DNA from 2 places in the Microcella sp. genome. Region 2 is predicted to be linked to the other one. Evidence: predicted binding sites of a transcription regulator. Region 2 holds the regulator's gene; the other holds the start of a gene.
What was found. Region 2 encodes HrcA, which represses chaperone genes, less so after heat shock. Its sites were predicted from a motif close to TTNGCACTCGNNNNNNNCGAGTGCNAA; they were not measured.

Region 1 (7,549 bases), 840 kb from region 2:
CTCCCCGTGGTGAGTCGTTGACACCCTGGGGTGACGCTGAAACGATAGGGGCCGTGCCCGCTCGGGCGCAGCCCTCAGCCGTACTGGAGAGAATTCATGTCTGACGTCACCCCGCCGCCCCCCGCACCGGAGCCCACGCCCTACGCCTCGGCCCCCGCCGGCCCCAAGACGAACACCATGGCGATCATCTCGCTCGTGCTCGCGTTCTTCATCTCCCTCGGCGCGGTCATCACCGGCCACATCGCCCTGGGCCAGATCAAGCGCACGGGCGAGGGTGGGCGCGGCCTTGCGATCGCCGGCTTGATCCTCGGCTACCTCGGCCTGCTCGTCGGCCTGCTCGTCATCATCTTCTGGGCGAGCATCTTCGGCATCGCTGCATCGACGGGCAACCTGACCGTCAACTAGACGATCGGTCTCTCGGGCCCGCACTCACGGTGAAACCGGAGTGCGGGCCCGTATCCTTTCAGCGACCCACCGATCGTCCTCGACCCGAACGGCATGCCCACGATGACCGACGACACCGCAGCTCGCCCCACCAACCGCCTGGCACCGGTCGCGCTCATCCTCGCCATCCTCGTTCCGATCGCGGGGGCAGTGCTCGGCCACCTCACGTTGCGGCAGATCGCGCAGACCGGCGAGCCCGGTCGCGGCATGGCGCTCGCGGCGACGATCATCGGCTGGGTCGGCACGGTCGCCTGGTTCGTGTTTTGGGGCGTGTTCCTCTCAACCCTCCGGGGGCTCACGGCCTGAGCCAAGGGCCGGTCGATACGCTGGGGGCAGCATCGGGGTGCATCGACGCCCCGCCGCCCGCGTGAGATAAAGGAGTTCTTGTGGCCCGATCGACTGTTCCTCCGCCCCCGCCGGCTCCTGACGGCGAGGCTGGCGCCCCGGTTCCCGGAACCGCGGCCGCGAAGCCCGCCGCAGCGGCGAAGTCGGCGGCCGCGAAGGCCCCTGCCGCCAAGAAGGCCCCCGCTGCCCAGAAGGCTCCCGCTGCCCAGAAGCCGGCAACGTCACCGAAGGCCCCGACGACGACTGCCGCCGCGAAGGCCGATTCGCCTGCTGGTGCTCCCGCGGTCGCCCCGCCGCCCGCCGCCGGCATGGCAGCGGTCGAGCCCGCCCGACCGAACCCCTATGCGGCACCGCCGGTCGCCCCGCCGCCCGGCGTCGTGCCCAGCCCCTACGCGGGCGCTCCCGCTGCTCAGCCGTCGACGCTGAGCGTGCTGTCGCTCGTCTTCGGCGTCATCGGGCTCGTGCTCTCGCTCTTCCTCGTCGGGCTTCTGCCGGCGATCGCGGGAGTGATTCTTGGGCACATCGCGCTCAAGCGCGAGCCGCACGCGCGCGGCATGGCCGTCGGCGGTCTTGTCACCGGCTACGTCGGCGTCGCCATCTCGGTGCTCTGGGCGCTCATCATTCTCGTGCCGCTGCTGCTGGTGTGGATCGCGGTCGGTGCGGTCGGGGTCACCGGCGGTCTCACCGGGGGCTTCTAGCGGCCACGAGCGCGATCGACCGCGCGATCAGTCGCAGCGTTCGGCGAGCAGCGCCGTGCGGGTGCCCGCGATGCGGGTGAGCACCAGCACGGCAGAGGCATCACCGCGCAGCTTGAGGCGCGGGCGCAACTTCGCCGGGTCGATGTCGATGCCCCGCTTCTTGATCTCGAGCGTGCCGATGCCACGGGCGGCGAGTTCACGCGCGAGCAGCTTCTCGTCGAGCGGAAAGCGTTCGAGCACGCGGAACGCTCGGGCGAACGGCGTCGGCTCGAGCCGGTCGGCGGTGATGTAGGCGATGGTCTCGTCGAGCATCCGCCCCCCGAGGCTGCGCGCGAGATCACCGATCAACCGGGCGCGGATGACGGCCCTGTCGGGCTCGTAGAGGTAGTCGCCAAGCTCGCCGACCTCGACGTCGGCAGAATCGGCCTCGGCCCGTAGTTCGGCGGGCGGCTGGTCGCCGCGCAGCACGAGCGCGGCCCGCGCCACCCCGGGTCGGGCCAAGACACCCGACCAGAGCACGAGCTCGACGACGTCGCCGTCGACCGAGATCCACAGCGCTTCGAGCCCGGCGGGCAACAGGTCGCGATGCATGCCAGGAGCGAGCTTGATGCCCGCCGGTCGCTGGGCGGCGAGGGCGAGCGCCTGATCGAGGCTCGGTGACCAGTCGTCGGGCGAGGTGAGCCGTGAGACCCCGTCGCGCCGTGCAGGGTCGAGCCAGATGCCGTCGATGCCGTCGAGTGACTGTTCGAGAGCGTCGCCGTGCACGACGCGCGCCGAGTCCCACGGCGCAAGGTTGTAGGCGGCGATCGCGGCCGTGACCTCGTCGCGCTCGACGGCCGTGACCCGCAGGTCGATCGCCGCCATCGCCATGGCGTCGCCGCCGATGCCGCAGCCGAGGTCGGCGATGTGCTCGAGACCGGCTGCCGAGAAGCGACCAGCGTGAAGGGCTGCGACCGTGAGCCGCGACGCTTGCTCGAGGCCGTCGGGCGTGAAGAGCATCCGCTCGGCGAACGGGCCGAACTTGGCGACCGCGCGGCGACGCAGCCGGTACTGCGTCAGCACGGCGGCGACCCTGGCGGCCGGATGCCCGGCGCGACGCAGGCGCGAGACGAGTGCCACGGCGCCGCTCAGGTCGTCGCTCGGCTCGAGGCTGTCGAGCAGCTGCAGCGCCTCGGGCGTGAGCAGTTCGCGCAGTTCGCTCGCATCCATCCCCCGATGATGCCACCTGCCGTGCTGACCGTCGTTGGCACTCGGATTGCGTGAGTGCTAACCGCTTGGGTACAGTAGACCTGGCACTCGCACGTCGAGTGTGCCAACCCCCTCATCGTCGTAAGAAAGAAGAGGTCAACCGTGTCGGTCAGCATCAAGCCGCTCGAAGATCGCATCGTCATCAAGCAGGTCGAGGCAGAGCAGACCACTGCGTCGGGTCTCGTCATCCCCGACACCGCCAAAGAGAAGCCGCAGGAGGGCGAGGTCGTCGCCGTGGGCCCCGGCCGCATCGACGACAACGGCAACCGCGTGCCGATCGATGTCGCCGTCGGCGACCGCGTGCTGTACTCGAAGTACGGCGGCACCGAGGTCAAGTACGGCGGCGACGAGTTTCTCGTGCTGTCGGCGCGCGACGTTCTCGCGGTCGTCGTCCGCTAGTCGACCCGCAGCTCGTCGAACCCCCGGCTCGCCTCTGGCGAGACCGGGGGTTCGTGCGTTGCTGACGGTGAAGAGCGCCCTCCGCGCGCGGCTACAGTGAGCCTGTGCCAGAGAACCGTCTATCGTCGTCGGGGCTCGCGCTCGCCGTCTCGGCCTACGGCCTCTGGGGCTTCCTGCCGATCTATTTTCTGCTGCTGAGCCCCAGCGGCGCGCTCGAGATCGTGGCCTGGCGCGTGGTGCTCTCGCTTGTCTTCTGCCTCGTGCTGCTACTGCTCACGCGCGCGTTTCCGGCCTTCGCCGCGCTGCTGCGTGACCGGCGCATCATGCTGCTGAGCCTCGTGGCCGGCATCCTCATCGCCATCAACTGGCTCGTCTACGTCTATGCATCGACCAACGGCTTCGTCGTCGAGGCTGCTCTCGGCTACTTCATCAATCCGATCGTCTCGATAGCGCTCGGCGTGCTCTTCTTGCGCGAGCGGCTGCGCATCGGCCAGTGGGTGGCCGTGGGCATCAGTGTCGTGGCCGTGCTGGTGCTCGCGATTGGCTACGGCCAGCCGCCCTACATCTCGCTCGCCCTCGCGTTCTCGTTCGGGCTCTACGGCTTTCTCAAGAACCGCATGGGCGGCCGGGTGTCGGCAGTCGGCGGTCTCACTCTCGAGACCGCGTGGCTCGTGCCCGCCGCGATCGGCGCGCTGGTCTGGGTGCAGCTCGCCGGGGGAGGCATCACCGCGGGGCAGGAGGGGCTCGCGCACGGCGTGCTGCTGAGTCTTGCCGGGGTGGTCACGGCCGTGCCGCTGCTGCTCTTCGCCGCCGCCGCTCGACGGCTGCCGCTCAGCGTCATGGGGTTCATTCAGTACTTCGCTCCGCTGCTGCAGTTCGTCTTCGGCGTCGCCGTGCTGCAAGAGCCCATGCCGCTCGAGCGCTGGATCGGCTTCGCACTGGTCTGGCTGGCCCTCATCGTGCTGAGCACCGAGGCCGTCGTGCAGCGCCGCCGGGCGATTCGCGAGCGTCGTGCCGTGCCGCTCGACACCGTACCGGTGCAGACGGTCTAGCCGCGCTCAGTCGAGATCGCGCAGGGCGGCGTCGAGCTCGGTCGCGAACCGATCGACGTCGGCGCGCGAGAACGGCAGCGGAGGGCGCAACTTGAGTGCTGCGTTGTCGCGCCCCGATGCACTGATCAGAATGCGCCTCTCGCGCAGCGCGCTCACGATCGCCACTGCAGCCTGCGCGTCGGGGGCACCCGTCTCGCGATCGACGACATCGACGGCAAGATAGAGCCCCTGCCCCCGCGCGGCTCGCAGGCGATCGTGTTGCTGCACGAGCTCGCTCAGACGCGCGAGCAACTCGGCGCCGATGGTGGCCGCATGCTCGGGCAGGTTCTCGTCGTGCAGCACCTGCCACGTGGCGCGGGCAGCGGCGACCGAGACGGGCGTGCCCGCGAAAGTGTTGAAGTAGCGCACCCGCTCGCCGAAGGCACTCATGAGCTCGCGCCGAGCGACGAGTGCGGCGACGGGCAGCCCGTTGGCCATGGGCTTGCCGATCGTGACGAGATCGGGCGTCAGGTCGTGGTGCCGATAACCCCACAGTCCCGGCTCGCCGCTGCGCTGGCCGAGTCGTCCGAAGCCGGGTTGCACCTCATCGGCGATGAGCACTCCGCCCGCGGCGTGCACGAGCCTCTGCACCTCGGCCAGGGCCGAGCGCGTGCCGGGCGAGGGCGCGAGAAACCCGTCGCTCGCAAACGCCGTGTCGACGATGAGCGCGGCGACACCGTGGCCCGCGGCCCGCAGCTCGGCGATCGCGGTGCGGGCATCCGCCACCATGACGGCACCGTCGTCGACCGGAGGCCGCACGGTGCGCACCCACGGCGCGAGCGAGTCGGTGCCTCCGAGCGAAGGCGAGATCGCCGCGATCTCGGTCGTGACGCCGTGGTACGCGTTCTCAGTGACGACGATGCCGCGGTGCCCGGTGGCCTGCTTCGCGACGCGCAGGGCCAGGTCGTTGGCCTCGGAGCCGGTGCAGACGAGCGTGAGGGTGTCGAGCCCGTGGGTGAATGAGTCGAGCAGCAGCTCGGCGTAGTCGATGAGACCCTCGTGCAGGTAGCGCGTGTGAGTGTTGAGCAAGGCAGCTTGCTCGGCGATGGCGGCCGTCACGCGCGGGTGCGAGTGCCCCACCGAGGGCACGTTGTTGTAGACATCGAGATACTCGTCGCCGTCGCGCGTGTAGAGCTTGGTGCCGCTGCCGCGCACGAACTCGATCGGGTGGTCGTAGAACAGCCGGTAGCCGGGCGAGAGCACCGCCTCGCGCCGGTCGACCAGTGCGCGGGTGCGCGGGTCGAGGGCCGCTCGGTGCTCGGGTCTGAAGTAGGTGGCAGGGCCGATCATGGGCTCGTTCTCGATCATGCGGGGGCTCCGATCGTGCTCGGGATGCTCGCACTGAGCTCGCGAAGATCTCGAGCGATGGCGCTCAGGTTGCGGCTCGCGTAGTCCGCGGCGGCCGGGTTCGCGGCGGCGATCGCCGAATTCAGGATTCCACGCTGGGCGAGGCGCAGCAGCACCAGCTCGGGCAGCAGCGCGCGCTCGTCATCGGTGAGCGGCTGCACGGCCGCAAAGCCGGCGACGTAGGCCTTCGCGGCGCCCCACGGTTCGACCGTCGACGGCGCTCGACCCCGCGCGTACGAGGCGGCGACGGCGAGATCGGCGACGCGCGGGGTGCGCGTCATGTCGCCGAAGTCGAGCACGCCCGTCACCGCGAAGGGCTCAGCAGACACCAGCACGTTGTCGCCATGGAGGTCGTTGTGGGCGAGCACGGCGGGGAGGGTGTCGAGGCGCGGCAGCACCGTACGACGCGCGCCGTCGAGCACCCGAAGAACGTCGTTTCGCAGCGGCCCGTCGGCCAGGTCGTCGGCGCGCGGGGCGTAGAGCTCGAACTGCGTGAGATTCCACGCTGTCTCAGACCCCGTGAGCGTGGGGTCGGCGTCTCCGATGGAGGCGACCGCCGAGGCGAAGCGGGCGTGGAAGCTTCCGAGTGCATGCAGGTCTGCGAGCGAGCGAGTGCGCGCACCGAGCAGCTCGCCGTCGAGATAGCTGAGCACGCGCACCGATCGCGCTTGGCCGGCATCGTCGATCACCCGGTGCACGAGCTCTCCATCGAGGCCGGGCAGCACGCGCTGCACCGGCAGGTCGGCGTGGTCATGCCACAGAGTCTCGAGCACCGTGACCTGATCGAGCAGCGAACGGGGGTCGTCGAGGGGGTGGGCGAACTTCGCGACGAGGGAGCCGCGCTCGGTGTCGACGCAGAAGCTGTCGTCGCGTTCGGTCGCCAAGCGCTCGATATGCGCCGCTGCGATCCCGTGGCTCGTCGCCAGCAGGGCCGCCGCGCTCGCCTCGCTCAGGCGCGAGAACGCTGCGGTCAGTTGACGGGGCGACGGCGCGGTCACCGCTTCAGCCTAGAGCGAGAGAGATAGGGTGCCCCCGTATCGTCGGTCAGCAGCAAGGAGCAGCCTCATGATGCGTTTGCCGGTTGTCGCCGCCGCGTGCGTCGTTGTGCCGATGCTGCTGGCCGGGTGCGCCGAGCCGCGCCCGCTGCCGACTCCCACGCCGAAAGCGACCGAGAGCGTCGGTCCTACGGGCGATGGCGTGCTGCGCATCGGTGCCCTGCTGTCGATGAGTGGCGATGTCTCGAGCATCAGCGCCGGCATGATCGCCGCCATCGAGGTCGCCGTGCGCGATGTCAACACGGCCGGCGGAGTGCTCGGCACCCAGGTCGAGACCTTCTATCGCGACGCGGGCGCAGCGGACGACGAGAGGCTCGAGTCGGGCTTCGCCGACCTTGTCGCCCGCGGCGTCGATGTCGTCATCGGCCCCGCCTCGCCCGTGCTGCTCGAACGGCTGCTGCCGTTGGCTGACGAGGCTGGCGTCGCCGTGATCGCGACGGCCGCCGCGAGCCCGACGGCACGCTCGGCCGAGCCCGGTGGCTCTCTGCTGCGCACCGTTCCCGCCGTCGATCGCGAAGTGGTGGCGATCATGCAGTCGGTTGTCGACGGCGGTGTCGAGACGGTCGCGCTCGTCGCGGGGTCGGATGCTCAGGGCCAGTCGGTCGTCGACGCGGCCCGCGCGGCGCTCGCCGGGTCGTCGACCGTGCTTGCCGCGGTGGAGCGCGCCGACGCCGCCTCGAGCACCGCGCGGCTGTCGTTCAGCGTTGCAGCGGGCGAGCCCGATGCGGTCGTGCTGGCGACAACAGGCCTCGCGAGCGCTCAGGTCGCCGAACTCGTCGCCGCGATCGTGCAGCGCGGAGTGCCGGGCGACCGGCTCTGGTTCACCTCCGCGACGACTGCCGATTACTCGGCATCGCTCGAGGCGGGAGTGCTCGAGGGCGCTGCCGGAGTGCGCACGGGGGCTGAGGTCGATGAGCAGCTC
Region 2 (7,549 bases):
ATCTACCTCGTCGTCGCCCTCGTGCTGCAGGTTGCCGCGATCGCCTGGGCGCTCGTCGACCGCTCGCGCTGGGCGACCGTGGTCATGGGTGTCGCGAGCCTCGCCGTCGCCGTCATGGTGTTCCGCATGAACCAGATCTGGTTCGTGCAAGGGGTCGCGCTCGTCAGCTAGAGCGGCTCGATCGCTGCGAGCACCTCATCGAGCGACTGGGCGAGATCGGCGACGACGAGCACCGCGCCCGTCTCACGCAGGTCGTCGACGGTAAAGACGCCCGTCGCGACGCCGATGAAGGGCATGCCCGCGGCGGCCGCGGCCTCGTCGTCGCGCGGGGTGTCGCCGATGATCACGAGGGTCTCGCCGGGCAGCGCCTCGCGCGCCGCGCGGGTGATCTCGCTGCGGTCGCGGGCCGTCGAGCCGAAAAACGAACGCTCCCAGTCGAACCACTCGGGCCCGAGCCCGGCGCCCTCGAGCTTCACGCGAGCGCGCACGAGCGAGTTGCCCGTCAGCAGCGCGTTGTGCCAGCCGCGCGCGGCGACGGCGCGCAGAGCATCCGTCACGCCCGGTGCCGTCTCGCGGGCGTCGCCGCTGCGGTGCCGCTCGATCGAGAGCTCGTCGAGCGTCGCCCGCGCGCGCTCGTGCCACTCGTCGCCGAAGCCGAAGTGGGCGAGGATCTCGCTGAGGATGAGCCCGTCGGGCTTGCCGTGCGTGCGCGGCAGCGGCGGGTGCAGCTCGCGGCCCACGGTGCGCTCGATCGCCGTGTGGTAGAGCTCGCCGCCGCCCGTGTAGCTGTTGAGCAGCAGGGTTCCGTCGACGTCCCAGAGGATGGTGGTGGTCACGGTTCCATGCTGTCAGAGGCAGCGCTGCGCAACAGACCGAGGTGCCGCTCGAGCGGCGCGAGAAGGTCGGCCGAGTCGGCGGCGATGCCATGGATGATCGACGAATCGAGTCGACGCTGCCACGGGAGCCCGAGCCAGTAGAGGCCGTCGACGGGTGAGACGCCGCCCTCGTGCAGCGGCCCGCCGTGCTCCGTGAGCGCACCCTCGACCTGCATGAACGGGTAGTGCGTGCGAAAGCCCGTCGCCCAGAGCACCGCATCGACTTCGTGTCGGGTGCCGTCGGCGAGCACGAGCGAGCGCTCGTGAGCATCCACCACGCGGCTCGTGAGCAGACGCAGTCGACCCGATCGCACGGCGCGCTTCGCCTCGGTGCCCAGGATTCCGTCACCGCGCGAATGAATGTACTCGCTGATGCGGCTGTCGGCCGGCGAGCTCAAGATGCCCAGCAGTTTCAGGGGCCAGTAGACCGTAAGGCCGAGGATTCGCTCGGGAATGAACCAGGGCTGCTGCGGCGCGATCATCGTGACGTCGCGTGCGCGGTCGCTGTCGGCGAGCTCGACGGCGAGCTGCGCGGCGGAGTTGCCGCCGCCGACGACGGCGATGCGGCCGTGCGGCAGGTCGTCGGCGCAGGTGTACGCGCTGGAGTGCAGCTGCGCCACGCTCAGCTCGAGCTTGGCGCCGACGCGGGGAATGCGCGGGTACTGGAACGGACCCGTCGCGATGACGACGGCGCGAGCCCGCACGGTGCCGCGCGTCGTCTCGGCGACGAATTCGTCGCCCGCGCGGGTGATGGCGATGACCCGAGTCTCGCGCACGACCGGCAGCGCGAACTCGGCGGCGTAGTGCTCGAGGTAGTCGGCCATCTGCTCGCGCGTCGGGTAATAGCCCGTCGACGACGGCAGCGGCAGCCCCGGCAGCGCCGCAAACCGGCGCGGAGTGAACAGCACGAGGCTGCGCCAACGAGCACGCCACACGTCGCCCGTGCGAGCGCGATCATCGACGATCACGAAGGGCACCCCGGCCTCGCGCAGCCGGTACCCCATGCCGAGGCCGGCTTGCCCGCCGCCCACGACGAGCACCTCGATGCGGTCGGGTAGCTCTGCCTTCTGGTTCATCGTCTCCACTCTGAGTCTTCGGTGCCGAGCTCGACGCCGCCTGGGGCGATCTCCACAATTCAGGAGTTCGGGATGCTCCCACGCCGCGACACGCCCGGCAGAGCATCCGCAGCCCGCGTCGGCGAGCCCGACTCCTGAATTGTGGAGGGCGAGGCTGGGAGGATGGGGGCGTGCCCAGCGCCCTACCCCTCGCCGACCCGGCGCCCGACGACGGGATGCTGCCGCCGAGCGTGCTCGCGGGCGCCGAGCAGCGCGACCTCGGGGTGTACCTGCACGTGCCGTTCTGCCGCGTGCGCTGCGGCTACTGCGACTTCAACACCTACACGGCCGACGAGGTGCGCGGCGTCAGGCAGAGCGACTTCGCCGACCAGGCGATCGCCGAGGTCGAGCTCGCCGCGCGCGTGCTGCACGAGATCGGCCTGTCGCCGCGCCCGGCCCGCACGGTCTTCTTCGGAGGCGGGACTCCGACGCTGCTGCCGACGAGCGATCTCGCGCGCATGCTCGACGCGGTGCGCAAGCACATGGGCATCGCCGAGGGGGCCGAGATCACGACCGAGGCGAACCCCGACTCGATCGACGAGGCGGGCCTCGAGCGGCTCGCCGCCGCGGGCTTCACGCGCGTGAGCGTCGGCATGCAGTCGGTCGTGCCGCACGTGCTCGCGGTGCTCGAGCGCACGCACGACCCCGAAAACGTGCCGCGCGTCGTCGCGGCCGCAAAGGCCGCCGGGCTCGCCGTGAGCCTCGACCTCATCTACGGCACGCCGGGTGAGACCGAGGCCGACTGGCAGCACAGCCTCGATGCGGCGCTCGCGGCCGAGCCCGACCACGTGAGTGCCTACGCGCTCATCGTCGAGCCCGGCACGAAGCTCGCCCGCCAGATTGCGCACGGTCAGGTGCCGCCTGTCGACGACGACCTGCATGCGCTGTTCTACGAGGTGCTCGACGCGCGGCTGAGAGACGCGGGCTACGACTGGTACGAAGTGAGCAACTGGTCACGCACCCCCGACCATCGCTCGCGCCACAACCGCGCCTACTGGACCGGGCAGGACTGGTGGGGCGTCGGCCCCGGCGCGCACAGCCACATCGGCGGCGTGCGCTGGTGGAACGTCAAGCATCCTGCCGCCTATGCCGACCGACTCGCGCACGGGCTGAGCCCAGCCGCGGGCCGCGAGACCCTCGACGACGAGTCGCGCCGCACCGAACGCGTGCTGCTCGAGGTGCGCCTGCGCGAGGGCCTGTCGACGGATGCTCTCACCCCGCTCGGCCGCCGAGCAGTCGCCGGCCTCATCGCGGATGAGCTCGTCGAGCCGGGGCCCGCGCTGCGCGGCACGATCGTGCTCACGCTGCGCGGGCGCCTGCTCGCCGACGGCGTCGTGCGCCGTCTGCTGCCCGACTGACGGCTACTTGATGAACGGGATCGTCAGCGGGTAGAGGTAGGCCTCGCCGCGATTGGCCGCGATCGCCGCGATGATCGAGAGCACGATGATGACGATGCTCACGGCGATGATGATGAAGATGCCGATGATGAGCCACGAGGTGATCGCGCCGATCGCGGCCGCGATGATCATCGTCAGCTGAAAGTTGAGCGCGGTGGCGGTGTGCCCGCGTACGAAGGGCCCCCGGTTGCCGAGCACGAGGAACCCGATGAGGGCCGGGATGAAGCCGAAGAAGATGCCGCCCACGTGCACGAGCGTCGCCCACAGCTTTTCGTCGGCAGGGCTCATGGGCTGCGGAGTGGCGGCGTACGGGTTGGTAGGAGGTTGATCGGTCATGCGGCCATTAAACACCCGAGGGGCCCGGCCGTGTCGGCCGAGCCCCTCGAATGTGCTCCTGGTGAAACGACTACTTGACGAGTCGGATCGAGACCGGGTAGCGGTACGCGTTGCCGTCCTTCGACTTCACGAAGCCGAGAATCGAGAAGATCACCGCGCCGATCCAGACGAGCGGGGTCAGCAGGCCGAGCAGCGCACCGAGGCCGAAGGTGACGGCGCCGATGATCCAGCTGAGCACGTTGACCGCGATGTACGCGATGATGACGGTGATCTGGAAGTTCAGGGCCTCTTTCGACTCCCCGCGCGTGAACGCGCCGCGGTCCTTGAACACCAGGAAGATGATCAGGGCGGGCAGAATGCCCAGGATTCCGCCGAGGTGGGCGAACGACGCCCACTGGCGGTCTTCGGCCTCGCTCAGAGGAGCAGCCGGAGCCGGGCTGGCGGGGGGAGGGGTCTGGTCAGTCATAGGTGCTGCCTTTCGATGATCCTTGTGCGGACTGGGTTTCCCGGGGTGGAGCACGTGTGCATGACGCGCCGACTCAGAGCAGAGACCACCCTCATCGGCGAGAGCACGCGGCAAACCTAGCGCGCGCGACACCGCCAGGCAAGGACCGGGTCACAGTGTGGCGGGGTAGAATTAGCAGTCCGGAAGACTGAGTGCCAAGCGACGGAGGGAGTCGACGATGGTCTCTGATCGCGCTCTGCACGTGCTGCGGGCCATCGTGCACGACTACGTGGCCTCGCGCGAGCCGGTCGGCTCGAAGGCGATCGTCGACCGCCACCAGTTCGGCGTCTCGGCAGCGACCATCCGCAACGACATGGCCCTGCTCGAAGAAGAAGAGCTCATCGCGGCGCCACACACCTCGTCGGGGCGCGTGCCGACCGACAAGGGCTACCGGGTGTTCGTCGACCAGTTCGCCGACCTGAAGCCGTTGAGCGCTGCGCAGCGCCAGGCCATTCAGCAGTTCCTCGACCAGTCGGTCGATCTCGACGACGTCTTCGCGCGCACCGTGCGGCTGCTCTCGCATCTCACGAACCAGGTCGCGCTCGTGCAGTACCCCACGCTCGGCAATGCCCGCGTGCAGCACATCGAGCTCGTGCCGATGAGCGCGACGCGCCTCATGACGGTCTTCATCACCGACGGCGGCCGGGTCGATCAGCGCATCATCGAGCTGCCGATCGAGGCCGACGAGGTGTTCGTGGGCGAGTTGCGGGCCAAGCTCAACGCGACGCTGGCCGGCCGCGCTCTGGCCGACGTGACCGACGTCGCCGCATCCCTCAGCGAGCAATTCGCTCCCGACCGTCGCCCCACCGTCTCGGTCATCGGCGAGGCGCTGCTGGGGCACGTGGATGCGCATCGCTCTGACCGCCTCGTCATGGCGGGGGCGGCGAACCTCGTGCGCACCGAGGGCGATTTCGTCGGCAGTGTGTACCCGGTGCTCGAAGCACTCGAAGAGCAAGTGACGCTGCTGAAGCTGTTCAGCGAGATGCAGGTCGACGAGAAGGGTGTCTCGGCGCGCATCGGCCGCGAGAACGATGAGGCGCTCAAAGAGACTGCGGTCGTGACGAGCGCGTACCGCATGGGCGGCGACAGCTCGGCAAAGCTCGGCGTGCTCGGGCCGACCCGCATGGATTACTCGAACAACATGGCAGCAGTGCGCGCCGTAGCCCGCTACGTCTCGCGCCTGCTCGGTGAGGAATAAGTGGCAGACCATTACGAGGTGCTGGGGCTCGACCGCCAGGCCAGTGCCGACGAGATCAAGAAGGCCTACCGCCGACTCGCTCGAGAGTTGCATCCCGACGTCAACCCGAGCAGCGACGCGGCCGAGCGGTTCAAGCAGGTGACGCACGCCTACGACGTGTTGAGCGACCCGCAGCAGCGGCAACAGTACGACCTGGGGGGTTCGGGCGGCTTCGGGGGAGCATCCGGATTCGGGGGCTTCGGCGACATCTTCGAGACCTTCTTCGGCGGTGGCCAGCAGCAGCGCGGCCCGCGTAGCCGTCGCGAGCGGGGTCAAGACGCCCTGCTGAGGGTCGAGGTCGAGCTCGACGAGATCATCTTCGGCACCAACCGTCAGATCGAGGTCGACACGGCGATTCTGTGCTCGACGTGCGAGGGTTCGTGCTGCTCGCCCGGCACCTCGCCGCAGACCTGCGACATCTGCCGCGGCTCGGGTCAGATCCAGCGCACCGTGCGCAGCCTGCTCGGCAACGTCATGACCTCGAGCCCGTGCGGCACGTGCCGCGGCTACGGCACGGTGATCCCCAGCCCGTGCCCGACCTGCGCCGGCCAGGGCCGCGTGCGTGCGCGACGAGCGATCCCCGTCGATATTCCGGCAGGCGTCGACACGGGCGTGCGCATCCAGCTGCCCGGTCAGGGCGAGGTCGGCCCTGCGGGCGGCCCGAACGGCGACCTCTACCTCGAGATCAAGGTCGCAACCCACGAGACCTTCAGCCGCAGCGGCGACGACCTGCTCGCCACCGTCGAGGTGCAAATGGCCGACGCCATTCTCGGCACGACCGTCACGCTGCCCGCGCTCGACGGCGACGTACCCGTCGAGATCAAGCCGGGCACGCAGAGCGCCGAGATCATCACGATCAAAGAGCGGGGCATCACCCGCTTGCGCGGCTCGGGTCGCGGCGACCTCAAGATCGGCGTGCAGGTCGTGACTCCGGTGCGGCTTAACAACAAAGAGACCGAGCTCATCAGGCAGTTCGCCTCGAGTCGCCGACCCGTGCCTCCGCAGTTCGCGACCTTCCAGCAGGGCATCTTCTCGAAGCTGCGCGACCGCTTTCTGAACCTCTAGTCGCGAGATGGCGCACTTCTACCTCGACGACTCGCTCGCATCGCAACTGAGCGAGGCGGGTCGCGAGGTCGGCGCGATCGTGCGGCTACGGGGGGCGGATGCTCGGCACGCCGCCGCCGTCTCGCGCGTGCGCCCCGGCGAACGCCTGCGGCTCGGCGACGGCGCGGGCCTCGTCGTGCTCGGCACGGTGTCGAGTGCGGAATCGACCGAGGTCGCCCTCGAGGTCGAGCACGTCGAGCGCACGCCCCGGCCTGCGACGCGCATCCACCTCGTGCAAGCGCTCGCCAAGGGCGATCGCGACGAACTCGCCGTGCAGGCCGCGACCGAGCTCGGAGTCGACGTCGTCGTGCCCTGGCAGGCCGCGCGCAGCATCTCGCGGTGGGATGCCGCGAAGGCGGTCAAGGGTCGTGAGCGCTGGACGACGATCGCGCGCGAGGCCAGCAAGCAGTCGCTGCGCCCGTGGCTGCCCGAGGTCGAGGCTGTTGCCGCGACGAAGCAGCTCGTCGACCGGCTGCCGCAGGCGACGATGCTCGTACTCGACCCTGAGGGTGACGTCGCGCTCACCGAGCTCGGCGCCGCAGCGCTGGGTGTCGACGACATTGTGCTCGTCGTCGGCCCCGAGGGTGGCATCGCGCCCGAAGAGTTCGAGGCGTTGACGACTGCGGGCGCTCGACGAGTGCGACTCGGTTCGACAGTGTTGCGCACCTCGACGGCGGGGCCAGCGGCCATCGCTGTGCTCTCTGCCGCCCTCGGGCGCTGGTGAGCAAGCCGCTCTAGACTGAGGGCATGAGCACCAGCGAACCGTCGATCTTCGAGCGCATCATCGCGCGCGAGACTCCGGCTGACATCGTGCATGAGACCGACACCGTGATCGCCTTTCGCGACATCGCGCCGAAGGCTCCTGTGCACCTGCTCGTGGTGCCCAAGACGTCCCGCTACCGCGATGTCGCTGAGCTTGCCGCGGGCGACCCCGCGCTGCTCGCCGACGTGGTCGCGACAGCGCACCAGCTCGCCAACGA

Region 1: the regulator HrcA is predicted to act here: its motif matches at 2,731-2,757, upstream of groES (co-chaperone GroES).

Annotation. Positions count from the first base shown of each region.
Region 1 covers NZ_JAHHDS010000003.1:1,180,691-1,188,239, reverse strand. The annotation lists gene KL788_RS07520 (DUF4190 domain-containing protein) at 97-405, shown strand; gene KL788_RS07515 (DUF4190 domain-containing protein) at 499-750, shown strand; gene KL788_RS07510 (DUF4190 domain-containing protein) at 831-1,487, shown strand; gene KL788_RS07505 (class I SAM-dependent methyltransferase) at 1,515-2,696, opposite strand; gene groES (co-chaperone GroES) at 2,838-3,134, shown strand; gene rarD (EamA family transporter RarD) at 3,239-4,186, shown strand; gene KL788_RS07490 (aspartate aminotransferase family protein) at 4,193-5,533, opposite strand; gene KL788_RS07485 (phosphotransferase) at 5,530-6,570, opposite strand; gene KL788_RS07480 (ABC transporter substrate-binding protein) at 6,638-7,549, shown strand, end outside.
Region 2 covers NZ_JAHHDS010000003.1:339,032-346,580, reverse strand. The annotation lists gene KL788_RS03380 (hypothetical protein) at 1-171, shown strand, start outside; gene KL788_RS03375 (HAD family hydrolase) at 168-836, opposite strand; gene KL788_RS03370 (flavin-containing monooxygenase) at 833-1,951, opposite strand; gene hemW (radical SAM family heme chaperone HemW) at 2,122-3,348, shown strand; gene KL788_RS03360 (DUF4870 domain-containing protein) at 3,352-3,723, opposite strand; gene KL788_RS03355 (DUF4870 domain-containing protein) at 3,794-4,189, opposite strand; gene hrcA (heat-inducible transcriptional repressor HrcA) at 4,407-5,426, shown strand; gene dnaJ (molecular chaperone DnaJ) at 5,427-6,530, shown strand; gene KL788_RS03340 (16S rRNA (uracil(1498)-N(3))-methyltransferase) at 6,538-7,293, shown strand; gene KL788_RS03335 (histidine triad nucleotide-binding protein) at 7,317-7,549, shown strand, end outside.